Regions from separate parts of the Lichenibacterium dinghuense genome, predicted to be linked through region 1. Evidence: riboswitches for the same ligand, from Rfam matches in the RefSeq annotation. Region 1 holds a riboswitch; each other region holds the start of a gene.
The links. A riboswitch is a leader RNA that binds a small molecule or an ion and turns the genes downstream of it on or off. The one in region 1 is predicted to bind fluoride.

Region 1 (10,531 bases):
GTTCACGACCGATCGCCTCGACGGTCCCGATGAAACGGGGATCGTCGGCGGCCACGAATCCGATGTCGCTGAGCAACAGCAGGCTCGCGTCGAGCTCATCGCCGCCGAGGCTCCCCACGAAGGTCCCACGATCCTCGTCCCAGGCCTCGGCGAGGATCCGTTCCCGGATGGGACCGCCGAGTTCGGCCCAGTGCGCCGCGCGCTCCCGCAATCCCAGGCGGTCGGCGATGGCCTCCAGGCGATCGCATGCCGCCCAGCACATCGCGGCGGTGTAGGTGTGCACCTCGGTCCTCCCCCGGAACTCCCAAAGGCTGGCGTCCGGGGTGAAGGCGACCCGGGCGGCGACCCTCCCGAGGCTCTCGAGCCGCTCGAAGAGCCCACGGTCGCCGGGACGCGACAGACGCTCGTCGAAGAACATCTGCGTCGCCGCCAGGATCGTGCTGCCGTAGACGTCGTTCTGGACCTGCTCCTCGGCCTTGTTGCCCACCCGGACGGGACCCATGCCGCGATATCCGCCGAGGCTTCCCACGAAGCGTTCCTCGAGCGGGTGACCCGGCACGACGCCGTAGACCGGCTTGAGCGACTTGTCGTCGGAAAGGGCGGCGACGTTGGTGATGTAGGCGATGAACTCCTCCATCATGTTCGTCGCCCCCAGATGGTTCAGCGCGTTCACGACGAAGAAGGAGTCCCGCAGCCAACAATACCGGTAGTCCCAATTGCGTCCGGAGCCCGCCGATTCCGGGATCGAGGTCGTGAGGGCGGCGACGATCGCGCCGGTGTCCTCGAAGCTGCACAGCTTGAGTGTGATCGAGGAGCGGATCACGACGTCCTGCCATTCGAAGGGGATGGAGAGATTGCGCGACCACTCGAACCAGTGCTGCTCCGTCTGCTCGAAGAGTTCGCGCGCCGTCTCGGCGACCGACTTGTGGAGGTACTCGTCGAGTCCGAGCAGCAGGTCGAGCGGCTCGCCGAGGACGAACGGGACCTCCTCGGCGATGTAGGAGATCGGCCCGCTCGCCATCAGGCGGAACGACGTCTCGTTCCCGACGAAGCTGATGTGATGGCTGCCAACCCGGCGGACGAAGGTCCCACCCTCGAACGCGGGCTTGGGACGGACCAGCACGCGGATGCGGGGACTGCCGGCGCGAGGGAAGACGCGCCGCACGATCATCGAGGGACGGGTCATGCGATCGTGCTTCCTGAAGCGCGGCGCGAAGTCCACCACCTCGACGCTGCTGCCGTCGTGCGCCGTGAGCACGGTGCTCACGATGGCGGTGTTGCGACGGTAGTGCTGCTCCGATCGGGCGAGGTCCTCGATCTCCACGGTGAAGCAACCGTCGTAGGGGTCATGGGCGTCGTCGATCAGCCCGCAGAAGATCGCATCGCTGTCCAGGCGCGGGAAGCAGCACCAGGAGATGCGCGCGTTGCGGTCCACGAGGGCGGCGATGTTGCAGTTCCCGACCGCCGCGAGCGCGAGGTCGTCGTTGAAGCGCGACGGCATGTCCCGCGCGGGCGCGGGCGCCGGCTCGACCACCGTCGACGCGGAGCCCGCCATGCCCACGCTCCCTCCCGGGACCGGGTCGGCACGACCGTCGATCGATCTGACCATCTCGGAGTCCTCCATGTTTCCGGGAGGCGCGCTCACCGGGCCATCCACGACCAAGCTCGCGACGTTGATCTCGGGGAGCGATCCACCTTTCGCGGCGACGTTCCCGCGCGCCGTCCCGACCGGCGCTGCGCCCCCGGACCCGTTCTCGATCGCTCGGGACGCACCCGCTTCGAGCCATCCGCCCGATACCATCCCGGTCCGATCGCCGTGGATCGACCGGGGCGGGCCGAAGATCCAGGACCGGCGTCGACCCGCACCCTGGGATCGGGCGCGCGGCCGCGTACGCTCGTCCGCTCGGACCGTGGGACATGGAGCCTGGGATGGGATGGGACACCGCACGATCGAACGTCAGGACGCTCGTTTGAGCGAGCACGACGTCGCGGGAATGCCGAACGAGTTCTCGAAGCCCGAGACAAGGCGATGCCGCTCCCGTGCCATGTGGCACTTCAGGTAGGAGTCATCAGCCCTGACGGCATTCGATGGCGAACTCCATCGCCGAACGTCCCAACGTAGCTCGAAGCGGAAAGTTCCCGGTTCTACCATGCACCACCTCAGGCGAGGTGCGGCAGGTGCCTCTTGGCTTCGGATCGCCGACCCGGAGCGTGCATCGCCCCATACAGGGTCCCATGGCGGGTCGCGTGACGGGCAGGCCCCGCCCACCGCCGCCCGCGTCCGACGACTCGATGCCCGGTCCGCGAGCGCCGACGGCGGAACCATGGCGCGATCCCCGTCCCGACCTCCGGGAGACGACGCGGCTGCGATGCGCCTCGCTCGGACCGAACACGCGGCGGGGTCGTCGACGCGCGGATCCGGGTCGGCCGCTCATCGCGTGGGCGCCGGAGCCACGCGGGGCAGAGGCCATGGTCGATGGGCTCCGGCCATCATCGGGGCGCCCACGATCGCAGGGCGGTCGTCGCCGCTCGACGACGTGGAAATGTCGGCATCGGGGTGGTGCGATCGGGCGCCACAAGCGCCCGCATCGGCGCGACGCCCGGCCGCCCACATGCGGTGCGCATGACATGCGCTCCCGACGCGACGCGGCCTCGCATCCCTGTCCAGTCGGGAGAATGCACGATTGCCGGAGCGTGCGGGAGATCGTGGCCCTCACCCCCGTGCCTCCTGCACCCCATCGACTCGCACCCGACGGCGGTCGGGACGCCTGCGGGCGAGTGGACGGCCGAAGTGGAAGCCGTCTGACGGCCGATCTCCGCGGGTCGGCGAACCGTCCATGTTCGCGCAATCAACGGAGAGGTGGCGCTTGGCGTTCAGCCGCACTTCAAGCCTTGCGGGTCGCCTCCTCTTCGATCGGGGTGTGTATCCCGAAGTGCGCTTGCATTGAGCGCTCGCTTGGTATGTTATCGATAACACGATACAGGGCGGATCGGCGAGCGCCGTCTTGGTCCGTCCCGGCTGAACGAGGACACGCGCCGGCATGCACCAAGTCGTTTTCCTGGATCGCGGAACCATCGCCCGGCAAATCGCGCTGCGTCGGCCGAACTTCGCCCACGATTATGTCGAGTACGAGAGAACGTCTCCCGAGCAGGTGCTCGATCGGCTTCGGAGCGCGACGATCGCGATCGTCAACAAGGTCGTCCTGACGGCCGAGATCCTCGGTCGCCTCCCGACGCTCCGGCTCGTGGCCGTGGCGGCCACGGGCACCGATTGCATCGACAAGGCGTTCTGCCGCGAGGCCGGCGTCACGGTGATGAACATCCGCGATTACGCCGTTCGAACCGTCCCCGAGCATGTCCTCGCCCTGATGCTGGCCCTGCGCCGGTCGCTCATCCCCTTCCGGCAGGACGTCCTGGACGGCGAATGGCAACGGGCCGGACAGTTTTGCTTCTTCCATCACCCGATCCGCGACCTCGGCGGCGCGCGCCTCGGGATCGTCGGCAAGGGAGCCCTCGGGCAGAGGGTCGCGGCGATCGGCGAAGCGCTTGGCATGGACGTGCGCTTCGCCGGGCGGAAGGGGGAGCGTTCGCCCGGTCCGTCCCATGTGTCCTGGGAGGAGTTCCTCGCCACCAGCGACGTGATCTCCCTCCACGTTCCACTGACGGCCGAGACCCAGGGGCTGATCGCGATGGCCGAGTTCCGGCGCATGGAGCGCAGGCCCCTGCTCCTCAACACCGCGCGCGGTGGTCTCGTGAATGAGGAGGACCTTGAGCGCGCCCTGCGGGAGGGGCTCGTCAGTGGCGCGGGGATAGACGTGACCTCGCCGGAGCCGCCCACCCGCGACAGTCCGCTGATGCGGATCGCGGCGCTTCCGAACGTCATCGTCACACCGCACGTCGCCTGGGCCAGCGACGAGGCCATGCAGGGGCTCGCCGATCGCCTGATCGACAACATCGAGACGTTCGTGGCCGGCGAGGAGCTCGACCCCGCGACGGGCGGCGACTGAGAGAAGCCGAGCGGACCTGGACGTGTGGTCACGGGCGCAGGCCCGGTCTCGCCGAAGAGGGCAGGTGGAAACCGCGGACGGTCGATCCCCGGTCCCGCGATCCCCGCCGGACGGCCGCCGGCGAACGCCCGCACCGACGAAGCCCGCGCGGCACGGGATCTGGTGGAAGGATGCTCGAGACGAGGGAGGGAAGTCCATGACGAAGCATAACCTCGGGGCCGGTCCCGATCGCCGCACGGTCCTGGCCGCGGGCCTGTTGGCACCGCTCGCCGCACCCGCCGTGGTTCGGGCGGCCAGCCCGGAGTTCAGCCTCAAGTTCGCCACCGGCCAAGCCCCGACCCATCCGAACAACGTCCGCATGCGCGAGGCCATCGATCGAATCCGCGATCGGACGGCCGGGCGGATCGAGATCCGCCTGTTCCCGGCCAATCAACTCGGCACGGAGACCGACGTCCTGTCGCAACTCCGCGTCGGCGGCATCGAACTCCTCCTGTTGTCGGCTTCCATCCTCGCGACCCTGGTCCCGGTCGCGGGCATCGCCAACACGGCGTACGCGTTCCCGGAATACGACGCCGTTTGGAAGGCCATGGACGGCGGTCTCGGCCGCTACACGCGAGCCCAGATCGAGAAGGTCGGCCTGCTCTGCCCGGCCAAGGTATGGGACAACGGCTTCCGCCAGATCACGGCGTCGAACCGGGACATCCGCGAGCCCCGCGACCTGCTGGGCTTCAAGGTCAGGGTCCCGCCCGCGCCCATGCTGACGTCGTTCTTCGCCACCATCGGCGCCTCGCCGACGCCGATGAATTTCGCCGAGGTGTACGCCGCCCTGCAAACGCACGTCATCGACGGTCAGGAGAACGCGCTGTCGCTGATCGAGACCACCAAGCTCTACGAAGTCCAGAGGTTCTGCTCGATGACGGGCCACAGCTGGGACGGCTACTGGCCGCTCGCCAACCGGCGCGCCTGGGGCCGCCTGCCGGACGATCTCAAGACCATCCTGGTCACCGAGTTCGATCGGTCCGTCCTCGACCAGCGCGCCGACCTGGCCGAGCGGGACCGAACGCTCCAAAGCGAGTTGACCGCCAAGGGGATGGCGTTCCGCGACGTCGACAAGGCGCAGTTCCGCGCCGTGCTCGCCAAGACCTCCTACTACACGGATTGGAAGGCGAGGTACGGGACGGAAGCTTGGTCGGAGCTGGAGGCGGTCTGTGGCAAGCTGGCTTGAGCGATGCCCAGCCACGCTCGCCCGGCGGGTTGCGTCAGGGCCGAGCCTCGTCACGGGCCCCCAGGGCTGCCCCGAGGGCGAAACGGGCCATGTCGAGCGCCTCGGCCCCACTGGTGCTCCGCGCCGCGTGGTACAGGTCCCGGCCGAGGGCCAGGACGTCGGGGTTGGCGCGCGCCGCCCGCTCGACCGTCTCGATGGCCCGCGCCAGCACGCCGTCCTTCGGAAGGGCCGCGTTCGCGAGGTGGTGCGCGCAGGCCTCCTGTGCATCGAGCAGTCGCGCGCCGTACACGATCTCGAACAGGAGCTTCTTGGGCAACGTGTCCCGTACGATCGAGAGGGCCAGGAACGGGAAGAGCCCGTGCGCCGCCTCCGGCAGCCCCATGGTGGCGTCCTCCGCCACGAACGCCATGTCGCAGGCGACCGTGAGGGCGAAACCGCCCGCATGGGCATCGCCGTTCACGGCGGCGACGAGCGGCTTGCCGAGCCGCGACATCGCATCGATGAGGTCGATGTGGGCGCGTCCGAACTCCATGCGGCCCGCCGTCGTGGGCCCCGCACCCTGGTAGTCACCGCCCAGGCAAAACACGTCGCCGGCCCCGGTCAGGACGCAGCCCGCGGTCCCGGAGTCCCGCCTCGCTCCGTCGAGCGCAGCGATCAATTCGGCCGCCATGGGTTGCGTGATGCGATTGCCGGCCCGCGGGCGCGACAGGGTCAGGACGGCGACGCGCCCCCTCCGCTCGACGAGGACATCGGTCATGCTCCCCTCCCTTCCGGGCGCCTCCGCCCGCTCGTGGCTCAGCCGGCGAACCGCCGCTCGCTCGCCACCATCTCGGACATGCCCACGAATTCGTTGAACTCATCGAAGGGCGTCAGCAGGTCCGCGACGGCATCGGTCGAGCAGCCCTCGGCCATGAAGCGCTCCATCATGGTCTTGACGGCCTTGTGCATGGCGAACATCGGCTCGATCGGGCAGAGCGCGTAGTCGAAGCCGAGTTCATGGACCTCGTTGAGCGAAAGGTACGGGCTCTTGCCCGATCGCGCCATGTTGAACAGCAACGGCTTGCCGAGGGGCCGCAGGCGGCGGCTGATCTCCTTCATCTGCTCGACGCTCTCCATGGCGTCGCAGTACAATCCGTCCGCCCCGACCTCGGCATACCTCGTCAACCGGGCGATGGCGTCCTCGAGCCCCGTCACGGCGAGCGAGTCCGTGCGCGCGACGATGAAGAAGTTGGGATCGCGGCGCGCCTGCAGCATGGCGCGGAGCTTCTGCTGCATCTCCTCGGCGCTGACGATCTGCTTGCCCGCGAAATGCCCGCACTTCTTCGGAACGGCTTGATCCTCCAGATGGAGGACGGACGCCCCGGCCTCTTCCCACAGGCGCATCGTGCGCTGTGCGTCGAGCACGCCGCCGTAGCCCGTGTCGGCGTCGGCGAAGACCGGGACCTTCGTGACCCGGCAGATGCGGCGGATGTGCTCGAACATCTCCGTCTGGGACAGGAGCCCCATGTCGGGCGCCCCCGCGACGATCGCCGAGGCGGCGAAGCCGCTGACGTAGATCGCCGGGGCACCCGCCTGTTCGGCGAGCTTGGCCGTCACGGCGTCGTGCGCGCCCATGCAGACGAAGGGCGGGCGCCTCAGCAGGGCGCGGAACGCTTCGGAACGGGTCAAGGGCATCTCCCATCGTGGGCTGCGGGTCGGGCCGGTCGGTCGTCCGCAGCTGTGTCTGTTAGCGCAAACATACCGGAGCCTGGTCGGGGAGGCAACATGGTCCGGTGCGACGCGGCCATTTCATCCGTCCGGGAGATGGGGCAAGGTCGGGTCTTTGCTGGATCACAACCGATGACGCGACGGGACCTTGGTTCGACTCGGACGACGGGGAAGGACATCCGCCGCCCGGGACCTCGCATGGAGGACGTCGCCGCTATGGCGGCCGTCTCGGCCATGACGGTCTCGCGCGCGCTGCGGGACCCGAACTCCGTCACGGCCGAGACGCGCCAACGCATCGAGGCCGCGGTCGACGCCACGGGCTACGTCCCGAACCGGATCGCCAGCAGCCTCGCCTCGCAGCGGACCAACATCGTCGGCCTCATCGTGCCGAGCCTGCGCAACTCCCTCTTCGCGGAGACCATCCAGGGCGTGTCGGACATGCTGGGTTCGGAACACCCCCTGATGATCTCGGACAGCGGCTACACGCTCAGGGGCGAGGAGGTCGCCATCCGGGCGTTCCTGACGCAGCGGATCTGCGGAATCCTGCTCCACAACACGAAGCACACGGCCCGCAGCCGGGCCATGCTGCGCAACGCCGGGATCCCCTGCGTGGAGACCGGCAACGTCGTCCGGCCGCCGGTCGACATGGCGGTGGGCTTCTCGAACCACGACGCCGCGCAGGCCATGACGGAGTTCCTGCTTCAGAAAGGCTACCGCCGCATCGGCTTCGTCAGCCTGCCCGTCAAGGAGAACGACCGGGCGGCCGAGCGACGGGCCGGACACCTCACGGCGCTCGCGCGCGCGGGCGTGGACGCCGACCCCGCCCTGATCCTCGAGAGCCAACCGGGGCTCCGGAGCGGCGGCGAGGCGCTCGTGCGGCTCGTCGGGTCCGCACCGGACATGGACGCGGTTTTCCTTTCGGGCGACGTCCTCGCAACGGGAGCCCTCCTCGAAGCCAACCGCCGCGGCTGGGATGTCCCGGGGCGCATCGCCATCGTGGGATCCGACGACAACGAGTTGCAGGAGAGCGTGTCGCCGCCCCTGACCACGCTTCGCTTCCCCCGCTACGAGATCGGCCGCCGCGCCGCCTCCATGCTGATGGATCGCCTGACGGGCCGCGCGAGCGGCCCGGCCGTCCTCGACCTCGGCTTCACCATCGTGGAACGCGCCAGCGCCTGAAACCGGGTCCGCGCACGTCCTCCGCGCGCTCGAGACGGATCCGGCCCCGATCCCACGCGGGCTCCGAGCGGGCCGGCCCGTCTGGTCGGGCCGGGTGCGACGACCTCGGCGCGTTTCACGCTTGCAACCCGGCGCGCCGGCTCTTATGTTTGCGCTAACATGAATCGGCGTCGAAGACGCGTCGTCCGGGAGGGGTTGGCCATGGATGAGATCGAGGCCCGCACGATGCGGAAAGTGCTGCGGCGGTTCGTGCCGCTGCTCGTCGCGTGTTTCGTCGTCGGCTTCCTCGATCGCGTGAACGTCGGCTTCGCCGCGCTCACCATGAGCCGGGACCTCGGCTTCTCGGCCACCGTGTTCGGCCTCGGCGCCGGGCTCTTCTTCGTCAGCTACTTCCTCCTGGAAGTGCCCTCGAACCTCGCGCTCGAGCGCTACGGCGCCAGGCGCTGGATCGCCCGCATCATGGCGACCTGGGGCGTGCTGTCGATGTTGACCGCGTTCGTCTGGAACGAGTGGAGCTTCTACGGCGCCCGGATCCTGCTCGGCGCCGCGGAGGCCGGGTTCTTCCCGGGCGTCGTGCTCTACCTCACCTACTGGATCCCGAACCGTCATCGCGGGCGTGTGGTGGCGAGCTTCATGGCCGCCATGCCGCTGGCCAGCGTCATCGGTTCCCCGATCTCGGGCTACCTGATGAGCATGGACGGACTCTGGGGACTCAAGGGCTGGCAGCTCCTCTACCTGGTCGAAGGCCTGCCGGCCGTACTGCTGGCCGGAGTCGTCCTCCTCGTGTTGCGCGACTCCCCGTCGCAAGCCGAATGGCTCGCGCCCGAGGAGCGGGCCTGGCTCGCCGCGCAGCTCGCCTCCGAGCGCGGCGGCAGGACGGCCATCGTGACGCACGGCTTCTCCGGCGTCGTCTCCAACCCCCTCATCCTGCTCCTGTCCGCCGTCTACTTCGGCATCGTCTTCTTCAACTTCGGCCTGAGTTTCTTCCTGCCCCAGATCGTGCACGGATTCGGACTCAGCCTGACCACGACCGGCCTCGTCGCCGCCCTGCCGTTCCTCGTCGCCGCCGTCGGCATGGTCGCGTGGGGCCGCAGGTCCGACCGGCGCGACGAGCGCCGGATCCACCTCGTCGTTCCCATGGCGCTCGCGGTGGCGGGTCTCGGCGGGTCCACCCTCGTCGCCGCTCCGGTCGCCAAGCTCGTCCTCCTGTGCGTGGCGGCCTTCGGCGTCTTCTCCGCGCTCCCCGTCTTCTGGGCGCTGCTTCCAGGCCTGCTGTCGCCCGCCGCGGCCGCCATCGCCTTCGCGGTCGTCAACTCCCTCGGCAACCTGTCGGGCTTCGCGGCGCCATACATCGTCGGAGCCATCAAGGACGCGACGGGCCACCTCGAAGGCGGCCTGCAGGTGATCGCCGGCTACGGCATCGTCGCCATCGTGATCCTGGTGCTCGTGCTCAGACGCCAGCCCCGCACCGTCGCGGGCGATTGGGGAGCCGCCCATGTCGCCGAATGACGGGGCGCCGGATCGGGGGACGACGCGCGGCGGCCGGGCGAGGGACCAAGCCCGCGACAAGGTCGCCGACCTCGTGGGGCTCGGGGGGCTCTGGTCCGCGGCGCTCGACCCGCTCATCGAGACCCACCCCGACTTCGTCGAGGCCTACGTCGATCTCGCGAGCCATCCATGGCGGGCCGGTCGCCTCGCACCGAAGACACGGCACCTCGTCGGGCTGTCCCTGTCGGCGGCCGCAACCCACCTCTACCGGCCGGGGATCCGCTCACATTGCCGTGCGGCGATCGACGCCGGCGCGACGGCCGACGAGATCCTGGAAACGTTGATGTTGGCCAGCACGCTCGGCGTCCACGCCTGCGTGCTCGGCGTGCCGATCCTCACCGAGAAGCTCGCCGCCAAGGGGGACACCGCCGCATCTCCGACCCGCGACGACGCTCGACGGGGAGCATTGAAGGCTGAGTTCGTGAAACGCCGGGGCTACTGGAACCCGGTCTGGGACGGCCTGCTCGCCCTTGATCCCGATTACTTCGCCGCCTTCACGGCGTTCTCGTCCATGCCCTGGCGCTCGGGGGCCCTCGAGCCCAAGGTCAAGGAGTTCATCTACATCGCCACGGATGTGTCGGCGACGCACCAGTTCGCCCCCGGGACCCACATCCACGTCGAGAACGCTCTCGGCCTCGGCGCGAGCGCGGAGGAGATCCTCGAGGTGATGCAACTCGCCAGCACCCTGGGCATCGAGACCTTCGAGGTCGCGCTTCCCATCGTCCTCGAGGAACTCGGCGCACGCGCATGAAGCCCGACCTCCCATCCGCGCCGGATCGGCACGACGGGGCGCGACCGGAGGCCGACCCCACCCAGGGCGGGAGAGGCTTCCTACGCATCCTCTTCGACACCGCCATCGCCGCCG
Region 2 (10,531 bases), 1.8 Mb from region 1:
TCCCGGTCCGCCACGGCACGCAGGCGCCGGAGGAAGCCCGAGAGCACGCCCATCAGCTCGACGGCGCGGGTCAGCACCATGGAAGGCGAGCGGAAGAGGGCGCCGATGCCGCCCTTGCGCTCGGCCTCGATGGCGTCGACGGTCAGCCCGTAGAGCTCCCGGATCACCTCTGGGCGGGCGATGGCGTCGCGCAGCACTTCCTGGCGGTGCCGGATGGTGGCGAGATCGGGGGTACCGGCGAGCAGCACGGCACGCGCCGCATCGCGCAGGCGCTCGTCACCCTTGGCCATCGCGTCGACGAGGGTGGTCAGCGCGAGGTCGCGGACGAGATCGCCGGTCCCGGGAGGGTCCGGGCGGTCCCAGTCGAAGTCGCGGTCGGGGTGGAGCAGCAGGGCCTGCATGGCGTTCGGCTCGCGTCGGTGCTTCAGAAGTGGAGGCGGTCGCTCAGGGCCGCATAGGTCAGCCTGTGCTTCTCGGCGATCGCGAGCGCGTAGCTGCGCCCGTCGGCGGGCCGCCGCACGATCTCGAAGGTGCGGCGCGCGGGGTCGTCCGGCACCACCGTGCTGACGGCGCTGACGATCGTGGGACTGAGCGCGACCAGCTCGTCGAGGAACGTCACCAGCACACAGAGGGCGTCCAGGGCGACGACGCGCCGGAGCACCTCGCCGGCCAGGAACACGGCGTCGTCGAGGGTGGTCGAGCTGAAGATCTCGTTGAGCACGATGACGGAGGCCGACGTCGCGGCCCCGAGCAGGTCGCGCACCCGGACGAGGTCGTCCTCGAGCTTGCTACGCCGGTCCGCGACGCTCTCCTCGCGCTCGAAGTGGGTGAGGACGGCGTCGGCGAGGTGGAGCGTGGCGGCGCTGCCCGGCACGGGCAGCCCGAGGCTGGCGAGGTGATGCATCTGGCCGAAGGCGCGGGCGAAGGTGGTCTTGCCCCCCTGGTTCGGGCCCGACACGAGAAGGATGCGCTCGCCGGCCGCGAGGTCGAAGCCGTTGGTGACGACCGGCGCCCCTTCCCGGACGAGCCGCGTCGCCAGCACGACGTCGAAGCCGTCCCGGCTCGACACGGCTTTCTCGCACGTCACCGTAGGCAGGCAGAAGCGCAGGCCGGCGCGCCGCAGGGGCGCGATGGCGTCGCGGTAGGCGAGGAAGAACTGGAGTTCGCGGTCGACACGGCACAGCGTCGCACCGATCGCGCCCCGGGCGCCCTTCGCCAGCGCGGCCAGACGGGCGAAGAGTTCGGGCTGGAGGCGTGCCACGAACTCCAGGATCACGTCCTCGACGGAGTTGAGGTCGGGAGCGTCGCGCGGCTCGGGCGACCGTTCGGCTGGCGTGTCCTGGCGGAACTTGGCGAAAAGCGCCTCGACCTCGGCGCCCTGATCGTGGCCGCCCCCGTGCCGCTCGACCCGCAGGCCGCCGCCGTAGACCTTTACGTCGTAGCGCACAGCGGCGAGGCCGGCCGCGACTGCCTCCGTCTCGCGACGGAGCGCGCCAAAGGCCTCACTTCCGACGAGAGCGGACAGGAATTCGCCGAGGCTGCGGAGGCCAGACGACGAGCGGGAGCACCGGCCGAGCGCATGGGCGAAGGTCGCGAGGCCCTCGCAATAGCGTTCGAGCCCGGCGAGCAGGAGACGACGCTTCCGCAGCTCGTGGCGACGCCGGTCGGCCTGCGCAAAGCTATCGCGGACGCTTTGCATGGCGTCGGAGAACGCCTCGCAGACCCGGGCCGTCGCCTCGTCGTACAGGTCCCGGACGACTGCCTGCCGATGACGGACGGCTTCGATCTCGACGAGCGGCGCCCCGTACAGCGGCGCCAGCGCGTGCTGCTCGCGCCCCGCGATCAGCCCGGCCACGAAGCCATCGAGGGCGAGGTCGTGAAAACAGTCGGGCGGACGAGCGGCCTCTTGCGCCTCTGCTTCGGTTCGCCAGAGCAGGCTCACGAAGACCGGGAAGGAGGCCTCACAGCTTGGAGTTGTTGCGGTCGAATCGTCCACGGCGAATGCTCCCGGTCCCAGTCCGGCAGGAGTCATCAGCCACGCGGCGTTTACGGGGAACCCCATCCCCTCCGGTCGAAGACCAGTACCTTTCAAACTCCACGACGCCGTCGAAGGTTCCCCGCCGGGCCAGCTCCGAAAGACACCTTTCCCGTCCGTGCATGGAAGCGGACCACGATCCTCGCGGCATCACGCCAGCCGTCAAAATGCTGACGCATTCTGACGGGTTACGTCGCACAAGCGGCGGCGTGCACTCGCACTGGCCAGCGGTTGGGAGTTTCGACCGCTGGTATCAATGCGTCGGACGTCACAGGCATGCCGGATTTGGCCACGATGCCTGAAGATCATACGAGAGGGCGAGACGCCTGCGCCCGCGGCTGCTCGGTCTGGACGGCCCAACTCTCCCTGAGCAGATTGGCGTCGAACGCGTCGATGACCTTCGCGACGTACCACCCCCGATGCAAGGAGTTGGGGCTGGCCGGTCCGTCGGCCACGGTCGTGACCCGGACGAAGCGGCCGCTCGGCGCCTTCAGGACGACGTCGATGATCCCCGCGGCGTCGTTCGCGACCTGCGCGAAGGGCACACAGGTTTCCGCCCTCAGTTCCTCTCCGTCGACCTCGAAGACGGCGAGGTGGCTGTCGTCGGCGCTCACGGCGCGTCTCTGAAGCATAGCGATCCTCATCTGTTGGCCTCGACGTCGCGGAGCCAGCCTTCGCATCAGCCCCTAACCCAGTCGGTTCGACGACGGTTCGGCGCGAGGCCGCCGCGCCGCGCCCTGGCCGGGCCTGTCCCGCGCCGCTCAATCGGGTATGCCCTTGCCGACGACCTTCGCGAAGGTGCGGTCCATCGCGCCGGACCGGCTGATCAGCCAGGGGAAATGGCCGTAGCGGAAGGAGAGCTGCCCGGCGGCTACCTCGGGGGAGCGATGGAGCACCAGGCGCTCGTAGAGCGCGGCCGCGAGGCCGGAGCGATCCGCCCCCGCCTCGCAGTGGATCAGCAGCGGCGCCTTCGCGCCCTCGAGATCACGCACCAGGGCTGCCAGCGTCGCTGCATCCGGCTCGTGATTGGCCGACAGCGGCACGCTCACATAGGCGGCCCCGGCGCGGCGCACGGCTTCCGCTTCGGCGTCGTACCAGGGCCGGCCCGGGTTGGCCCCGCGCAGGTTGATGACGGTGGCGATGCCGTGCTCGGCCATGAAGGACGACAGCCGGCCGGCGCCGAGCTGGCCCGAGCGGTAGATCCCCGGCTCGAACTCGTGGACGTTGCCGGTCAGGCGGAGCAGGCCGGCCCAGCCCGCGACCGACAGGGGCGGCCCGAGGAGCAGCGCGGCCAGGACGAGCGCGACGCGGCGACGGCGGCGGGCGGCATGCGATGAGGGCGCGTCAGCCACGGCGGCCTCCCTCGGTCCGGCCCCGCCGCGGCGGGTCGAGCTCCGCGCGCAGCGTGCCGAGCCGGTCGAGCGTCGCGAGCGCACCGTCGCCGGCCGCCGCCGTCAGCCCGAGAACGAGGGCTTCCAGCGCCGCCAGCGTGCCCCCGTGCAGCGCGGCCCGGCCCGCGGCCCCGCGCGGCACCGCCAGCACCACGTCGGCCAGCGCCGCGAGGCGATGGTCGCCCTCGCCCGTCATCAACACGGCCGGCAGGCCGAGCCGCCGCGCCTCGCCGAGCACGACGGCGATCTCGCGATAGGGCCGCCCGTAGGCGAGTGCCAGCAGGGCGTCGCCGCGACCGAGATCGAGGAGCTGGTCGGCGAGGCCGCGGCCGGTGCGGTCGAGCAGCAGCGTGCGCCGGCCGGCGCGGCCGAGCGGCACGGCCGCGTAGCGGACGAGGTGGGCGGTCGGGCCGATCCCGAACAGGGCGATCCGCTCCGAGCCGGCGAGCGCCGCAACCGCGGTTGCGAGGGCGTCGCGCGTCCCCGGCGTTCGCAGCGACCGGAGCGCCGCCTCCTGTGCGTCGAGCACAGCGTCCACCGCGTGGCCGACATCCGCCCCGACCTCGCCGAGGGTGCGGCGCATCTCGTCGGCGGGCGTCGAGGGCGGATCCAGCGACTCCGCCAGCGCCCGCTTGAGCTCGGGGAGGCCCGCGTAGCCGAGCGCGCGCGCGGTCCGCACCACCGTCGCATCTGACGTGCCGGCGAGCCCCGCAATGCCCGCGGCCGAGGCGGCGAGCACGCGGGCCCGATGTCGATCCATATACCGGGCCACTTTCAGGAGGCTCGGCGCTAGCCCCGCCGCCGATTCGTCGAGCCTCGCCCGAAACGCGTCCCCGCCCAATGGCGCCACCTCCATATCGTAAATACTACTCGATCCTACACGGTCGAAGCAGAAGCGACAATCACCCAGGCGCGAGGCCGATGCCGCTTCGGAGAGTGACATGTGGAAAGTCACACAGAACCCGCGCCCAACATCGACGATCTTTCCCTCGCTCGCCATGAGCGAGCGGAAAGAGTGAACCGATCCATGAAGAAGATCCTGTCCGTCCTCGCCGTGCTGGCCACCGTGGCTCCCGCTTTGGCGGACCCGCACGAGACCGGCATCCGCAGGAAGGATTACGACAGACACGAGAACCGTGACGTGCAGGCCCAGGGCCGCTCGGCCATTGCGAACGACACAGCCGACGGGGCGCGGGCCGAATACCTTCCGCCCCCGCGAGGCCGCGACGCCGGAATACGCTGATCGACGCCCACGCCGAACTCCGGCCTCGGTCGCCCCGCCACGTCATTCGGCGAAGGAGGATGGCCGGTCTCCAAGGGCAGATCGGACGATCCAAGAGCGAGCACCCGGCCGGTCAGGCCGGGTGCTCGCTCACGCCTCGGCTCAGGCGCCACGCCTCCGGCCGAGGCGGTCGGGCGCCGCGACGGTCAGGGTGCGCCCGGAGACCGCGACGATGCCGAGCCGGCGCAGGCGGCTGAGCTCCTTCGTGATGGCCTCCCGCTGCGTCCCGGCCCGGGTCGCGAGCGCCTCGTGCGTCATCATCCGCACCGGCCGGGGCGCACGGCCCACGTCCGCCCCGGCCAGCCGGAGCAACTCGGCGTGGATTCGCTCACGCGTCGAGAAGGTCGACGCCTCCGCCAGCCGCTGGCTCACCCGCCCGAGCCTGCGGCCCATGGCGTCCAGGGCCGCGAGGGCGAAGTCCGGGCAATCCGCCGCGCGCTGCCTGAAGCGTGCCTGATCCAGGAACCAAGCCGAGGCATCCTCGTCGGCCCTGACCGTGACGGCCCCGCCGTCGACGTCCAGAGACGCGCCCTCGCCGATGATGTCGCCGGCTTCGAGGTCCGTCAGGAAGACGTCGATGCCCTGGGGCGTCGGCATGGTGACCGTCGCCCGGCCCCACTCCAACAACACCACGGGCGCATCCCCGTCGCCGTCGACGCTGATCCGGCCGCCCTCGGGCAAGGCGGTGCGGCGGCCCCCGAAAGCACGGGGATCGGCAACGACGAGGTCGAGCAGCGTCGGCCGCCGGTCCCGAGGGGGCGGTCCGTTCGTATCGTCAATCTGCATGCTGATTCGTTCCGGCGAGCGGCGCGAGCCCGGATGCTCCACCCCGTGGCGGTGCGGCGGGCAAGGCCGGCGATGAAGGGACCGAGGGAGACTGGCGGCGAACTCAGGCGAGCCGCGGAGGCCTCTCGGGCGCTTCTCGCGCGCATCCGTCCAGCGTTTGCCGGGGCACCCGGCCGTGGCGGCATGCGGCGCACCGGCGCGGCGGCGACAGGGCCTCGGGCGCGGCGCATGGCGCCTGCCAGCTGTCCGACGGACAGGGCGCTTCGCCGTGGCCGACGGCCTCGCCGCGGTCTTCGACCATCGCCGGGCTCTGCCCGTCCGGCGCCGCGACCGAGACGCCGGCCGCGCCGGGACAGGAGGGCGACCTCTCGGCCGCGTGGCCGGGCACGGGGCTGAATGCCGCGCCGAACAGGAACAGCAGCGCGGCGAACAGCCGGAGCCAGAGGTCGGTGGACCGCACGCCGCTCAGCGCGCCGGCTGGATGCGCGTGATCAGGGTCTGGCCGTTCACCTGCTCGGCCGAGAAGCGCACCCTGTCGCCGGCCTTGAGCCCCGCGAGCGCGGCGGGGTTCTGGAGCCGATACGCCATGGTCATGGCGTCCATGTCGATGTTGGGAATGCGCGCGTGGTCGAGCGTCACCTTGCCGGAGGCGGGGTCGACCTTCTTGACCGTCGCGGCCACCAGGGGCGCGCTGAAGGCCGGAGCGGCCGACACGGGTGCCGGGACCGCCGCCGCTGCCGGCTCGGGGGCGGGTGCGGCGACCGGGCGGGTGAGGTCCGCGGCGCTCTGCCGGTCGAGCGGTCCGGAACCGGGCGGCGGCTGGTCGGGCTGGGCCCGATAGCCCACCTCGCGCGACCTGACCTGCCAGTCCCTGAGGTCGTCGATGCTCCTGCGGGCGTCGCCGCCGACGCGCTGCGCCATCTCGCGCAGGTGCCTGTCGCCGCCGTAGTCGAGCTGCGTCTTCGACAGGAACACGAGTTCCTCCTCGGCGGCGGCAAGCAGGGCGGCGAAGTCCTGATCGGGATCGCCCGCGAGCTTCTCGTCGCGGAAGCGGCCGGCCATGACGTCGCGCACCCGGGCGAAGGCGGCCGGCGCACCCCGGGCGGCTTGCGCCATGACGGCCGGCCCCGGTTCGAGCAGCAGGGATGCGGCGAGCGCCAGCGCCGCGGCGCCGAGGATCTTGCGTTTCATGATCGTGTCTCATCGAGGAGGGGGAGCCCGGCACATGGCGCGGCTGGCACCGCACGACCCGCCGGGGTCTTTCACGTTCTCGCGACGTCAGGCCCGCGGCTCACGCGCGACGGGCCAGACCGCTCTACTTGGCTCTCTCGATCTTGGTCACGACGTACTTGCCATCGACTTCCGCAGGTTCGAACTTGACCTTGTCACCGGCTTTGAGTCCCTTGAGCATCGCGGGATCCTTGGCGGTGTAGACCATCGTCATGTCACCCATATCGAGCGCCGGGATGGGACCGTGCTTCAGCGTCACCTTGCCGGCCGCGGCGTCCACCTTCTGCACGTCGCCGTTCACCGTGGCGGCGAGCGCGCCGCTCGCCGCGCCGAGCGCGACCGCGAGGGCGACCAGCCCCGTCGAGATCCTGTTCATCTTGCGTGCTCCTGAGATGTTCTGACGCGCTTTCAGCGCACGATCACGGTCGAGTGCATGCCAGCTTCGTAATGGCCCGGCACAAGGCATGCGAACTCGAAGGTCCCGGGCTTGCTGAACTTCCACAGCACGTCCGCGGTCTGCCCGGCGGGGACCGATTTGCCGTTCGGGTCGTCGTGCTCCATGCCGGGATGCTTTTCCATCGCCAGCTTGTGCGTCGCGTTATGCTCGACGGTGTCGAGCATGAACTCGTGGTCGGCCTTGCCGGCGTTGGTGATCTTGAAGCGCACCTGCTCGCCCGCCTTCACGTCGAGCTTGGACGGGAAGAAGACCATCTTGCCGTCGTCCGTCTCGCGCATCGTCACCAGGACGAGGCGGGCCGGTTTGGAGGCGTCGCCAGGCTCCCCCGCACCGAACTCATGCGCATGCCCGGGGGCGCCCGGGCCCGCTGAAGCGGCAGCGGCGTATCCCACCATGAGGGTCAGGGCCGCGACCCATACTGCGACATTTCTCATCGTCTGCTGTCTCCATCCGTGTTGTTCGTGTCCGCGAGCGGGCCGGACCGATGGCGCGCTTCGGCCCCCGGCCCGCTCGACCTCGCTGTCGCGTTTCCGCGACCGGGCGATCCGCATGGCTGCGGTCCGCCCTCCAAAGCCGTCGCGGCCCGCCGCTCCGGCCTGTCCCGTGTTCGTTTGGCTAATGCTCCATGCCGCCAGTCGCCGCGGTCCTACGCCGGGGATCGACGACGCGGTAAGCGGCCGGTTTATCGCCCGGAGCGGGGGCATTCGGAGCCGACGCGGCACTCGGCGCGTCGCCGGCCCACTCGTAGGCGACCGTGCCCTCGGGATGGCGGTACCAGCCCGGATCGGCATAGTCGCCGGCCGCAAGGCCCGGACGCACCTTCATCACCGTGAACATGCCGCCCATCTCGACCGAGCCGAAAGGCCCGTCGCCGCCCATCATCGGTAGCGTGTTGTCGGGGATGGGCATCTCCATGTTGGCCATGGAGCCCATGCCGTTCGAGCCCATCGGCATGTAGCCCGGAGCGATGCGCTGGATGGCCTTGGCGGTCTTGCGCATGTCGACGCCGATGTAGGTCTTCACCGTGTGGCCCATCGCGTTCATCGTGTGGTGCGACTTGTGGCAATGCACAGCCCAGTCGCCCGGCACGTCGGCCACGAACTCGATCGAACGCATCTGGCCCACCGCGACGTCCACCGACACCTCCGGCCAGGACGCCCGCGGATCCACCCAGCCCCCGTCCGTGCCCGTGACGCGGAAGTCGACGCCATGCACGTGGATGGGGTGGTTCGTCATCGTGAGGTTGCCGACCCGAAGGCGCACCCTGTCCCCCTGCCGCACGACGATCGGGTCGATGCCGGGGAAGACGCGGCTGTTGAACCCCCAGAGGTTGAAGTCGGTCATGGTGTTGACCTTGGGCACGTAGGAGCCCGCCTCGATGTCGAAGGCGTTCAGCAGCCACACGAAGTCGCGGTCGACGCGCCGCTCGGCGGGGTCGCGGGGATGGACCACGAAGAAGCCCATCATGCCCATCGCCATCTGGACCATCTCGTCCGCGTGCGGGTGGTACATGAAGGTGCCGGAGCGCCGCAGGATGAACTCGTAGACGAAAGTCTTACCGGGCGGGATGCCGGGCTGGGTCAGGCCCACGACCCCGTCCATGCCGTTGGGCAGCGTTTGGCCGTGCCAGTGCACGGCCGTCGCCTCCGGTAGCCGGTTGGTGACGAAGATCCGGACCTTGTCGCCCTCGACCGCCTCGATGGTCGGCCCGGGCGACTGGCCGTTGTAGCCCCACAGGTTGGCCTTCATGCCCGGGCTCAGCTCGCGCACGACCGGCTCGGCCACGAGGTGGAACTCCTTCCAGTCGCCGCGCATGCGCCACGGCAACGTCCAGCCGTTCAGCGTGACCACGGGCTGGTAGTCCGTGCCGGACGTCGGCACCAGCGGCGGGCGCATGGCGCCGTCCGCCACCGTCGGCGCTTCCGGGATGCCCGCGGCCGCGGCCCGGCCGCTCACCGCCGCGGCGCCGACCAGCGCCATGCCGCCCGCCCCCGTGCCGAGGAAGCCGCGTCTCGATAATCCGCTCATGCCGCTCTCCGTTCGTTGGTGATGGTCCGCGCCGCGCTCATCCGCCGGCCGCCCCGGTGGGGCCCGGCGCCGCATCGGTAGTCGGCGCGGCCGCTTCCGGCGCGCCCGGGCCGAAGCCGCCCCCGACCACCGAGGCATCGAGGTCGGCCGCTGCGATCCAGAAGTCGCGCTGCGCCTCGATGGCCTGGATGTTCGACAGGATGCGGGTGCGCGCGTCGATGATGAGCTGGCTGACGTCGGCCAGCATGCCGCTGAACTGCAGCACGGACTGGTCCAGGATCGTCTTGTTCAACGGCAATACGGTCCCCTGGTAGTGCCGCGTGATGTCGTATTCGCCGCGGTAGCGCCCGTAGGCTTCGCGAACTTCGGACCGTGCCGAGATCGCCCGCTCGGCGAGCCTCTGGGCGGCCGCGAGATAGGCTTCCCGCGCGCCCCGCACCGTTGTCTCGCCGAAATCGTAGATCGGCACCGCGAAGTCGATCGACGGACCCCGACGCTGGATGTCGTCGCGGGCGATCGTGGGGCTGCCGTCCGGGGCGACACCGGCCTTGACCGTCGACTCCGGGTTGCTGGTGAAACCCAGGTCGAAGGCGCTCACGAAGCGGGTGGCCGTGCCGAGGTCGTACTGGCCCGCGAGGGCCGCGAGGTCGGCCTTGGCCACGAGAAGGTCGATGCGCCGGCGCAGCGCCTCGGCCTCGGTCGCACCGCTCTCCCGGGGTCGGCGCGGCAGGGGCGGCAGGGCGGAGGGCAGGCTGAACCCGAGGTCCGGGCCCCACAGGCCCAGGCGCCGCACAAGCGCTTCCCGCTCCACCCGCTGCCCGACGCGCGCCTTGGCGAGTTGGGCGCCGATCTCCGCCGTGAAGGCGTGCTCGCGCGCCTGCTCGAGCTTGTTCAGCGCGCCGCTCTCGCCGAGTTGCGTCGCCAGCGTCGAGGCCGCCTCGGCGCTGCCCAGGGCCTGCTCCAGGAAGGCCACCGACTGGCCCGCCGCGACGGCCCGGAAATATTGCCGCCGCGTTTCGGCCGCGAGGGCGAGCGCCTGCTCGGCCGCGCGGTCCTGCGCGGCCCGGAAACGTCGCTCGGCGATCGCCTTCCGGGACGGGAGCGTCGCGAGGTCGAACAGGCTGGCGACAAGCGCGTATGTGATGTCGATCTCGCCGGGGCCGGTCAGACGGGCGTAGGTGAAGCGCGGCACGGGCGGCAGCGTGGCCTGCACATAGGCCGCCTCGGACACGCCGAGGTCGTGGAAGGCTGCCTGCAGGCCTCGGTTGCTCAGCAGCGCGACCTGCACGGCCGCATCCGGCGAGAGGCGGCTCCGGAGCAGG
Region 3 (3,974 bases), 1.8 Mb from region 1:
GCCGTATTCCAGCCCCTGGCGCCCGCGGTAGAACCCGAACCGGCACGGGCCGGACAGTGAGCCACTCATGACACTGGAACAGCTCCGCATCTTCGTGGCCGTGGCGGAACGCTGCCACGTCACCCGCGCCGCCGAGGCGCTCAACATGGCGCAGTCGGCCGTCAGCGCGGCCGTCTCGGCCCTCGAAGGCCGGCACGGGGCCACGCTGTTCCACCGCGTCGGGCGCGGCATCGCGCTCACCGAGGCGGGCGCGCTCTTTCTTGGCGAGGCCCGCGCCGTGCTGGCCCGCGCCGAGGCGGCCGAGCGCGTGCTAGCCGAGCTGAGCGGGCTCAAGCGCGGCACGCTCAACGTCTACGCGAGTCAGACGATCGCGAGCTATTGGCTGCCGCGCCACCTCGTCGCCTTTCGCCGGACCCACCCGGGCATCGACCTGCGCCTGCGGATCGGCAACACCGCCGAGGTGGCGGCGGGTGTCCGGGAGGGAGCCGCCGATATCGGCTTCGTCGAGGGCCATGTCGACGACCCCGCGCTGCTCGCCGAGGAGGTCGCGCGCGACCGGCTCGTGGTGGTCGTGGCCCCCGGTCACCCCTGGGCCGAACGGCCGGCCGTGGCGCCGGACGCCTGGCCGGACAGCGATTGGGTGCTGCGCGAGCGCGGCTCGGGCACGCGCTCGATCTTCGAGGCCGCCGCCGTCGCGGCCGGCGTGCTGGAACGCCTGCCGATCGCCTGCGAGCTGCCGTCCAACGAGGCCGTGCGGGGCGCCGTCGAGGCCGGTCTCGGCGCGACGGCGCTCTCGGCCTCTGTGGCGGCGCCGTCGATCGAGGCGGGATTGCTGGTGCAGGTCGGCTCGCCGCTGCCGGAGCGCGCCTTCACGGCGCTGCGCCACCGCGACCGCTACCGCAGCCGCGCCGAGGAGGCCTTCCTCGACGTGATGCGTGGGCGGGGGGCGGCCCCGTGACGGCGCCGACCCGGGCGGGCCTCCGCCCGGCATCCTGGTGCCATCGGCCGCGACTGGCGGCCTTCAACGCCCGACACACCGGCGGAGAGCCCCGATGAACCGTCTCTTCGCCACCACGTCGACCTGGATCGCCAATGCGGCGGGGCGCCCGGCGGTGTTCGCGCTCGCCTTCGCGGTCGTCCTGCTGTGGTCCGTCGCTGGACCCGCCCTCGGCTTCTCCGACACGTGGCAGCTCATCATGAACACGGTCAGCAGCGTCGTCACGTTCCTGATGGTGTTCCTGATCCAGAACGCCCAGAACCGCGACAGCGAGGCCATGCACGCCAAGCTCGACACGCTGCTGGCCGCGCTGGTGGCGGCCGACAACCGATACATCGGCATCGAGCGCATGACCGATCGTGAGATCGAGGCGATCAGGGCGCGCTTCGGCCCGAAGCCGTGCCCCGACCCGGAAGCGTGAGGCCGCCGTGACATCCCCGGACCAAAATCGGACCCCTTCGAACGACGGCGCCGACCAGGGTGAGACGAATGCGCCCGACGCTGCGGCGCGGCGGCCCGGGGCCTTCGTGCTGCTGTGCGCCATCGGCTTCCTCGGCCGCCTCAGCTACGAGATGGCGCGCAGCCCGCTCACGGCCTTGTACGCCGCGCATCTCGGCGCCCCGGCCGCGGTCATCGGCCTGCTGGTCGCGGCCGTCACGGTCACCGGCATCTTCGTCAAGCTCCCATCGGGCGCACTGGCCGACCTGTTCGGCTTCCGGCGACTGATGCTGGCGGGCCTCTGCGTGAAGGCCACGGCGCCATTCCTCTATCTGGTCGTCGCGGCTTGGCCGCAGCTCCTCGCCCTGCGCCTCTACCACGGCCTGTCGACTGCGCTCTATGCACCTGCCGCCTCGGCCCGCGTGGCGAGCCTCTACCCGGAGGCGCGCGGGCGCCGGTTGGGCCTCTACGGCGCGGCCGAGAACGCCGGGGTGGTGCTCGGTCCGGTGTTGGGCGCCGCGGTGCTGGCGTGGGTTGGGTTCACTCCGGCCTTCGTCGTGTCGGGGCTGATCGGCGTCGCGGCCCTGCTCGCCCTGCTGCCGTTGCCGGGCGGCGGCGCCCCGGAGCGGAGCGGCGCCTCCCGACACGTGCTCGCGGATCTCCGCCGCGGGCTCGCGCAGATCCTCGGCGACCCGGGCATCCGTCTCGCCAGCCTCGCCGAGGGCGCGCTCTACGCGGGCGTGGGCATGCTGCAGGCCTACCTTCCCCTCTACGCGACCGGCATCGGCATCCGCGTCGTCGATGTGGGATGGCTGTTCGGCGTGCAGGGCGTCGCTTCCATCCTGCTCCGCGGACCGATGGGCGCCCTCGGGGACCGCGTCGGCCGGCATCCGGTCATCGTGTCGGGGATGAGCCTCTGCATCCTCTGTCTGGCGGCGGTCCCGTGGTGCAGCGACTATGCCGGGCTCCTCGCCCTTTGCGCCGCGTTCGGGGCCGGCACCGCCATGGTGACGCCGTCCACCACCGCGCTGATCGGCGACCGCGCCACCCGGGGCGGCTACGGCGCGGCGATGGGCGTCTTCGGCAGCCTGTGGGACGTCGGCCACGCGGGCGGCCCCATCTTAGCTGGTCCCCTCATTGGGTGGCTCGGCTACAGGATCGCCTTCCCCATCGTCGCCGCCGCCATCGCATCGGCGCTCGCCTGCTTCGTCCTCGGCGGGGACCGCGCTTTCGGACGACCCCCCATGTCGAAATGAGGTGAAAGGGGGCTTGCCGGGTCAGCGCCGAAGCGTTACGTTGATGATACCGGGATGGGGTTCCCGTTTAACTGCCTTGTGGCTGATGACTCCTGCTTAGGCCCGTTTTGGGAAAAGCAGAGGTGCGCCATGCAGGCTAACTCCCCCACCCTCGATCAGCTTTTAGACGAACCTATCGTTCGTCTCATGATGGCAGCTGATCGCGTCGACGAGCGCGACCTGCGTGCGGTGATCACCCGTGCGTCCGAAGCGGTTTTGGGTCTGAAATCCGACGGCCTGACTGTCGATTGCCGGCCGTCGATCCGCCTCCTCCTCACCGGGGAGGCCTGAGATGGCGTCCCGCATCGCCGATATCCGGACGCTGGAGATCCTCGACTCCCGCGGCAATCCCACTCTCGACGTCCAAGTGACGCTGGAGAACGGCCTCGTGGGCTCGGCCTCGGTTCCAGCCGGCGCGTCCACCGGCTCGGCAGAGGCGCGCGAGCGCCGGGACCGCGACGCTGCTCGCTACGCCGGCCGCGGCATGATCGGCGCGATGTCGAGCGTCGAGGATCGGATCCGCCCCAAGCTCATCGGTCACGATCCCCGGCGGCAGGCGATGCTCGATCACATGATGTGCCGGCTCGACGGCTCCCCGGACAAGCGGGAGCTGGGTGCGAATGCGATCCTCGGCACCTCGCTCGCCATCGCCCGAGCCGCAGCTCTCGACGCCGGCCTGCCGCTCTACGCCTATCTCGGCGGGGTCGCGGCGCGGCGCCTGCCGATGCCGATGCTGAACGTCATCAACGGCGGCGCGCATGCCGACAGCGGCCTGGACATGCAGGAGTTCATGGTGGTGCCGGTCGGCGCGCCGACGTTTTCCGAGGCCCTGCGCTTCGGCGTCGCGGTCTATGCCGCGCTGAAGGCGCTGCTCGGGGCGGCCGGCCAGTCGACCGCGGTCGGGGACGAGGGCGGCTTCGCGCCCCGCCTCGCCGGGGCCGTGGAAGCTTGCGATCTCCTTGTCGAGGCGATCCGCCGGGCCGGCCTGGAGCCCGGTCGCGACGTCGCCATCGCGCTCGACCCCGCCGCGACGGGGTTCCGCGACGGCGACGGCTATGCCCTCCGGGACGGGGGTGGCCGGCTGTCGTCCGGAGCGCTGCTCGACCTCTACGGCCGGCTCGCCGCCGCCTACCCGATCGTGTCGATCGAGGACGGCTTCGCCGAGGACGACTGGGACGGGTTCCGCGACCAGACGGCGGCGGCCGGCGGTCGCCTCCAGATCGTCGGCGACGACCTCTATGCGA
Region 4 (5,580 bases), 1.8 Mb from region 1:
CCCTACCTCGAAGCGCTCGTGCTGGCGATCCTGCTCGGGGTGGCGATCCGCTCCGCCTGGACGCCGGGCCCGCGCTGGGCGCCCGGCATCGCCTTCTCGGCCAAGGTGCTGCTGGAGGTCGCTGTGGTGCTGCTCGGCGCGTCGGTCAGCGCCGCCACCGTGCTGGCGCTCGGCCCGGCGCTGATCGGCGGCATCGCGCTCGTGGTGGCGCTCGCCATCGCGTCGAGCTACGCCCTGTGCCGCCTGCTCGGCCTGCCGAAGCGCATGGCCGTGCTGGTCGCCTGCGGCAACTCCATCTGCGGCAACTCCGCCATCGCGGCCGTGGCGCCGGTGATCGGCGCGGACGGCGACGACGTCGCCTCGTCCATCGCCTTCACGGCCGTGCTCGGCGTCGTCGTGGTGCTGCTCCTGCCGCTGCTGGTCCCGGTGCTCAGCCTGTCGCTCACCCAGTACGGCGTGCTGGCGGGGCTCACCGTCTATGCCGTGCCACAGGTCTTGGCCGCGACGCTGCCGATCGGCGCGCTCTCGAACCAGGTCGGCACGGTGGTGAAGCTTGTGCGGGTACTGATGCTCGGCCCCGTGGTGCTCGCCCTGTCGCTCGTCACGCGCCGTCTGCGCGACGAGCCGGTCGAGGCCGCGCCGCACGTCACCGCCGGCGACAGGCCGCGCCTCGGACGCCCCGCGCTGCACGAGCTCGTGCCGTGGTTCATCGTCGGATTCCTCCTCGTGCTGCTGGTGCGCTCGCTCGGGCTGATCCCGGCACCGGCCCTGCCGCCGATCGCCGCCACCGCCAGCGCGCTCACCACCGTGTCGATGGCGGCGCTGGGCCTTGGCGTCGACGTGCGGGTCGTGGCGAAGGCCGGCGTCCGCGTCACCGCGGCCGTGACGGCCTCGCTGGTCGTTCTCGGCCTCGTCAGCCTCGCGCTGATCCGCGTGATGGGCGTCGCCTGACGGGCGCCGTGCGGGCATCAGTCCTCCTCGATGCTGGCCTGAACGATGGGCACGGCGCCGCCGTTCAGTGCCGCGCCGGCGAGGTGGCCGAGCGCCACGGAGGCCAGGCACAACGCGACCGAGGCCGCGACGTTGACCGCGGCGCGGCCGTAGGCGCCGGCGCGCAAGAGGTCGAGCGTCTGCAGGCTGAAGGAGGAGAAGGTCGTGAACCCGCCGCAGAAGCCCACCATGACGAACAGGCGGGCGACCTCGGGCGCCGGATAGCGGCCGTGCGCCAGCGTCAGCGTGCCGAACAGCCCGATGACGAAGGAGCCGGCGACGTTGATGACCACCGTGCCCCAGGGCAGCGTGCCGCTGATCGGCGCGAGGGCCAGTGCCAGCAGATAGCGCGCCACGGTGCCGAGCGCGCCGCCCGCCGCCACGGCGAGGACCGTCACGAGGTCCATGGCGCACGCTCGGTGTTCGCGCCAGCTGCTGCCTGCGCTGTCCTCATGAGGAAGACACCGTCTCTTTCCCTTCGCATGCTGATCCGCTCTGCCGTTCCGCCGCTCACCAGTTCATCGTGCTCCAGCCCGTCACTTGACCGGGCTGCATGTCGAGCAGCGCGAACACCTTGTCGGGCACGCGCTCGACGTCGAGGACCTCCGCGAAGGGGTCGTGGTTGCGCAACCCCTTCTCGGCCTCGGCCCGGTCATCGACCGCCACGATGTAACAGAGCAGCCGCTCGTGGCGGCGGCACCAGAACTTCCATCCACCTCGTTCCATTCCCTGCTCCCAGTTCAAAGCCCCGCGCCGTCAGTGCACGAGGAATACCGGCATCGTCGCCTCGCGCAACACGGTCTCGCTGACACTGCCGAACAGCCAGTCGAGCAAGCGCCCGCGCCGGAACGCGCCCATCACGAGCCAATCCGCGTCCCCGGCGGCCGAGAGCAACGCGTCCCCGCGCGAGCTTTCCTCGGCGTCCACCGCCGAGAAGTCGGCGGCGAGGCCGAGATCGCGAAACAGCGCTCGCGCGCCGTCCAGGGCGGCGTCGTCGCCTCCGTCGATAGCCAGGATCCGGATGGCCTCGGCCCGCTCCAGCCAGGGCCGCGCGTCCGCGATCCCGCGGCGACAGGCTACATCCTCGTGCCAGCCGACCGCGATGCGGCGCACCGGCCGGTGCCGCCAGCCGCGGGGCACGACCAGCACCGGGCGGCCGGTGTCGAACAGCGCCGCGTGGAGGGCTTCCTGCGCCTCGCCCGCATAATGCCGCTCGGGCACGGCAGCGGCGATCAGCGCCGCGCCGGCGGCGTGGGCGTCGATGGCCGTCGTCTCGGTTCCCCCCGCGTCGATCCAGCGGAAGCCCGCAGGGCCGAGCGCGGCCACGACCGCGTCGTAGGCGTCACGCACGGCCCGACGCTCCTCCGCCTCCCCGCGCAGGATAGCGGCGCGGCGGTCGTCGGTGAGGATCTCCTCGGTCGGCAGGATGGTGGAGGCGGGATCGACGGCGACGTGCAGCGCCGCGACCTCCCCCCCGACGGCCTCGGCGGCCGCGAGAGCGGCTTCCAGGCAGGAGCGGACGCCGTGCCGATCGGCCAGCACGGCCAGGATGGTCGTCGTCATGTCCATGCCTCCGTTCGATCGAACATCGTGCTCCAAGCGCCGCGGCGGGACAGCAACATGGCCGGCGCCTGGTGAGCGTCTCTCCGCTGTTCCGCACCGTCCCGTCCGTCGGCCGGGCCAGTCCCCCCCGACGACAGCGAGACGGGGTGGGCCATGGATCGGAACGCGACGAGCAGCGTCGCGAGATCCGCCTCCAGATCATCCTCTTCGACGGCGAAGGGTTCACCCCTACGGTATCGATCGTCGATCATGTCCTCCCCCCGTATCTTACGCCGACAGTCAAGTCCTGCTCTGCAAGACAATCCAATTGGCTTCTCCGATGATCTCGTCCGCTCCGCTCGATCGATGGCGCGAACTCAGCGGGACACGAGCAGGGCCGTCGAGGAATCGTCGATCAGGCGGGCGAGAAGCGTAAGCACGGTCGGTGCCCGCCAGTGGGCCGGCCCTCCGAGACCGACCACGATCAGGTCGGCCCCGACCCGCCGCGCCAGCGGCGCGAGGGCGCTGTCGGCATCGTCGACGCTCGTCTCCGCCCGGACCCTGACGCCGCGACCGGCGAGACGGCGCATCACGGTCGCCGGCGACCCGTCGTCGAGCGGGACGAGCACGACCTCGTCCGCGGTCTTCAGCAGCGGCATCGCGTCGTGGATCGCACGCGTGCTGGCGCGGTCCGCCCGCCAAGGGAGGAGGATGCGCCGCCCCGCTGGCCCCGCGCTCCCGTCGGCCTCGATCAGCACGGGAGGGCCGAGGGCGCCGAGCGCGGGTGCAGAGACGCCGGAACGATGAGGCGAAGTCGCGGCACCCCGTCCGGCGATCACGAGATCGGCCGACAGCGTGCGTTCGAGCAGCCCGGCCGGATCGGTCGGGGCCATCTCGTGGTGCCCATCGACCCTGCCGAGCCGGAACGCGGCCCGCATGTCCTCGACGAATTCGAGGGAGGTCGGAGACGTCGCCATGCCGAGCGCATCGGGCGCACACAGGTCGAGCACGCGGAGGCGCGCCCGGCAGGCGGCCGCGCGCGAGACGGCCTTGGCCAGCAGCGCCGGAGCGCCCGGCGTCGTCGAGTCGAGGCAGACGATCAGATCCACGACCATGCCGCTTCCTCCCCGTCCTATGGTGTTCCGCTCAATGAGACAGCAGCACGGGCAGGAGGTCTTGGCCGAGCAGGTCCTGCGTCGCGCCGCCGAACAGGCGCTCGGCGATACGCGGATGGCCGTAGGCGCCCGCGACGATGAGGTCCGAGCGCTCGCGGTCGAGGCTGGCGAAGAGGGCCGACAGCCAGTCGCCGCGGCCGTCGTCGCGCCAGCCGTCGACGACCACCTCCGCGCCGTGTCGATGCAGGTGGGCGGCGAACCCTTCCACCGCCGCGTCGCCCAGTCCGTAGCGGGCGTCGAAGGTGAACAGGGCCGTGCGTACGGCATCGCGCAGGAAGGGCAGCGCGTCGTGCGCCGCGCGGGTCGCCTCGCCGGTGCCGTTCCAGGCGACGGTCGGACGTCGGCCGATCGCGCGGGCGGCGTCCCAGCCGACGGGGAGCAACAGGAGCGGCACGCCCGCGGCGAGCAGAAGGCGGCCGGGGAAGTCGACCGGCACCGCTCCGGCGTTTCGCCGATCCGGCTGGGTCACGACGAGCAGGTCCGCGTCATGAGCGAAGAAATCGCGCGCGGCACTCGCGTCGGGCGGAACGTCGCGGTGGCCGTGGGCGACGCCCGCCCGCGAAGCGGCCTCCTCAAAGGAGGACTGCAGACTGTCCCGGCAGAGCTGCCAATCTCCGTCGAACGACACCGCGGGAACGAGGTTCACGGCGGTGAGGCGGGCTTCGAACCTGCGCGCCAGCTCGACGGCGGCATCGACCCGCGCCGACGTCGCCGATCCAGTGTCCAAGTAGACGACGATGTCACGATAAGTCATTTCACCCTCCGTCGGTCGATTGCGGAAGGCGTAGCTCCGCATCTACCAGCAATGTCGTGCAGAAGTGATCAGCCCTGGAGGCGGTCGAAGGCGGACTCCATCGCCCGATGTCTCGACCCGGGAAATGTAGTCTGACTCTGACCATCACGGCGGGCTCCACTCTGTGGTCTCGCTCGCGTCGGCCCTCACGAGGAGGGCGGCCGCGACCGGCGCCGCCGCCACGACGAAGAACCCCGCCTCGCCCCACCACAGCAGGACGCTGGCCCCGGCCAGCGCGCCGAGGATGAAGCCGGCGAAGAGAGAGCCCGACTTGGCGAGCCGCACCTCGTCGGTCCGCCGGGGGCCGTCGCGGCGCGTCCCGCCCGCGACGTCGAAGACGAGGTGGCCGATCTCCCGGCCGAGGTCGGTCACCATGCCGGTGACGTGGGTGGTGCGGACCTGGTCGCCGAGCAGCGCGCTGCTGGTCGCGTTTTGCTGGCCCATGGCGAAGGCGAGCAGCAGCACGGCCGCGAACTCGGCACCCCCGCCCCGGCCGCAAGCCGCCAGGGCCAGGCCGGCCGACGCCACCAGGATGCCCTCGACGATCAGCAGGGACCGCAGCGTGCCCGTTTCCGGTCGCCCCTCTCGGATCGCGATGAACAGCCCGCAACCGACCGCGCCGGAGAGGAAGCTCGCGACCAGCGCGATGCCGAGCATCGCGGCATTGCCCCGCCCGTGCATGAGGTGACCCATCACGGAGGTGGTGACGCCCGAAACGTGGGACGTGTCCCGCCCCGTCGCGGCGACGCCGATGCCGTTGACGGCACCGGCCACGAGGGCCAACCATGCCGCCACGACGGGCTGCGCCGCGACGGGGCGGGACACCATCAGCGCGGGGCCGCGAGGCTGTGAAGCCACGCGAGGACATCCGCATAGCGCGTCTCCGCGGCTGTCCGGCTCGTGAACTTGCGCCGGCTGGTCAGCGTCTCAGCGGCGTCGTCGGTATCGGGATCGAAACTGGGCAGATACCGAACGGTCACCTCGAACTCGCCGTCGACGAGCCTGTCCATCTCGACCTTCTCGGTTTCGTCGCCTGCCCCGGCGACCTCTTCCTTGATCTCGTTCTCTGGCATGGTGATG

Region 2: linked by a shared signal. The riboswitch ahead of L7N97_RS21190 (MutS-related protein) and the one ahead of L7N97_RS12695 (glycoside hydrolase family 15 protein) in region 1 are both predicted to bind fluoride.
Region 3: linked by a shared signal. The riboswitch ahead of L7N97_RS21165 (hypothetical protein) and the one ahead of L7N97_RS12695 (glycoside hydrolase family 15 protein) in region 1 are both predicted to bind fluoride.
Region 4: linked by a shared signal. The riboswitch ahead of L7N97_RS21145 (universal stress protein) and the one ahead of L7N97_RS12695 (glycoside hydrolase family 15 protein) in region 1 are both predicted to bind fluoride.

The regions. Positions count from the first base shown of each region.
Region 1 is NZ_JAJLMN010000001.1:2,627,821-2,638,351, forward strand. Features, by position in the region: gene L7N97_RS12695 (glycoside hydrolase family 15 protein) at 1-1,555, opposite strand, end outside; fluoride riboswitch at 2,054-2,115, opposite strand; gene L7N97_RS12700 (D-2-hydroxyacid dehydrogenase) at 3,042-4,007, shown strand; gene L7N97_RS12705 (TRAP transporter substrate-binding protein) at 4,204-5,232, shown strand; gene L7N97_RS12710 (enoyl-CoA hydratase/isomerase family protein) at 5,267-5,989, opposite strand; gene L7N97_RS12715 (isocitrate lyase/PEP mutase family protein) at 6,028-6,900, opposite strand; gene L7N97_RS12720 (LacI family DNA-binding transcriptional regulator) at 7,138-8,118, shown strand; gene L7N97_RS12725 (MFS transporter) at 8,320-9,627, shown strand; gene L7N97_RS12730 (carboxymuconolactone decarboxylase family protein) at 9,614-10,417, shown strand; gene L7N97_RS12735 (glycerate kinase type-2 family protein) at 10,414-10,531, shown strand, end outside.
Region 2 is NZ_JAJLMN010000001.1:4,440,343-4,450,873, forward strand. Features, by position in the region: gene L7N97_RS21185 (MutS-related protein) at 1-401, opposite strand, end outside; gene L7N97_RS21190 (MutS-related protein) at 425-1,996, opposite strand; fluoride riboswitch at 2,016-2,075, opposite strand; gene L7N97_RS21195 (hypothetical protein) at 2,341-2,649, opposite strand; gene L7N97_RS21200 (tyrosine-protein phosphatase) at 2,797-3,387, opposite strand; gene L7N97_RS21205 (MurR/RpiR family transcriptional regulator) at 3,380-4,426, opposite strand; gene L7N97_RS21210 (hypothetical protein) at 4,454-4,669, shown strand; gene L7N97_RS21215 (Crp/Fnr family transcriptional regulator) at 4,811-5,494, opposite strand; gene L7N97_RS21220 (hypothetical protein) at 5,598-5,954, opposite strand; gene L7N97_RS21225 (copper-binding protein) at 5,960-6,685, opposite strand; gene L7N97_RS21230 (copper-binding protein) at 6,810-7,100, opposite strand; gene L7N97_RS21235 (cupredoxin domain-containing protein) at 7,133-7,576, opposite strand; gene L7N97_RS21240 (multicopper oxidase family protein) at 7,797-9,209, opposite strand; gene L7N97_RS21245 (TolC family protein) at 9,247-10,531, opposite strand, start outside.
Region 3 is NZ_JAJLMN010000001.1:4,435,297-4,439,270, reverse strand. Features, by position in the region: gene L7N97_RS21185 (MutS-related protein) at 1-60, shown strand, start outside; gene L7N97_RS21180 (LysR family transcriptional regulator) at 68-958, shown strand; gene L7N97_RS21175 (low affinity iron permease family protein) at 1,053-1,418, shown strand; gene L7N97_RS21170 (MFS transporter) at 1,426-2,691, shown strand; fluoride riboswitch at 2,733-2,793, shown strand; gene L7N97_RS21165 (hypothetical protein) at 2,821-3,021, shown strand; gene eno (phosphopyruvate hydratase) at 3,023-3,974, shown strand, end outside.
Region 4 is NZ_JAJLMN010000001.1:4,429,303-4,434,882, forward strand. Features, by position in the region: gene L7N97_RS21115 (YeiH family protein) at 1-951, shown strand, start outside; gene crcB (fluoride efflux transporter CrcB) at 969-1,397, opposite strand; gene L7N97_RS21125 (hypothetical protein) at 1,501-1,716, opposite strand; gene L7N97_RS21130 (universal stress protein) at 1,747-2,553, opposite strand; gene L7N97_RS21135 (hypothetical protein) at 2,550-2,804, opposite strand; gene L7N97_RS21140 (universal stress protein) at 2,910-3,647, opposite strand; gene L7N97_RS21145 (universal stress protein) at 3,679-4,461, opposite strand; fluoride riboswitch at 4,514-4,575, opposite strand; gene L7N97_RS21150 (YoaK family protein) at 4,606-5,358, opposite strand; gene L7N97_RS21155 (hypothetical protein) at 5,328-5,573, opposite strand.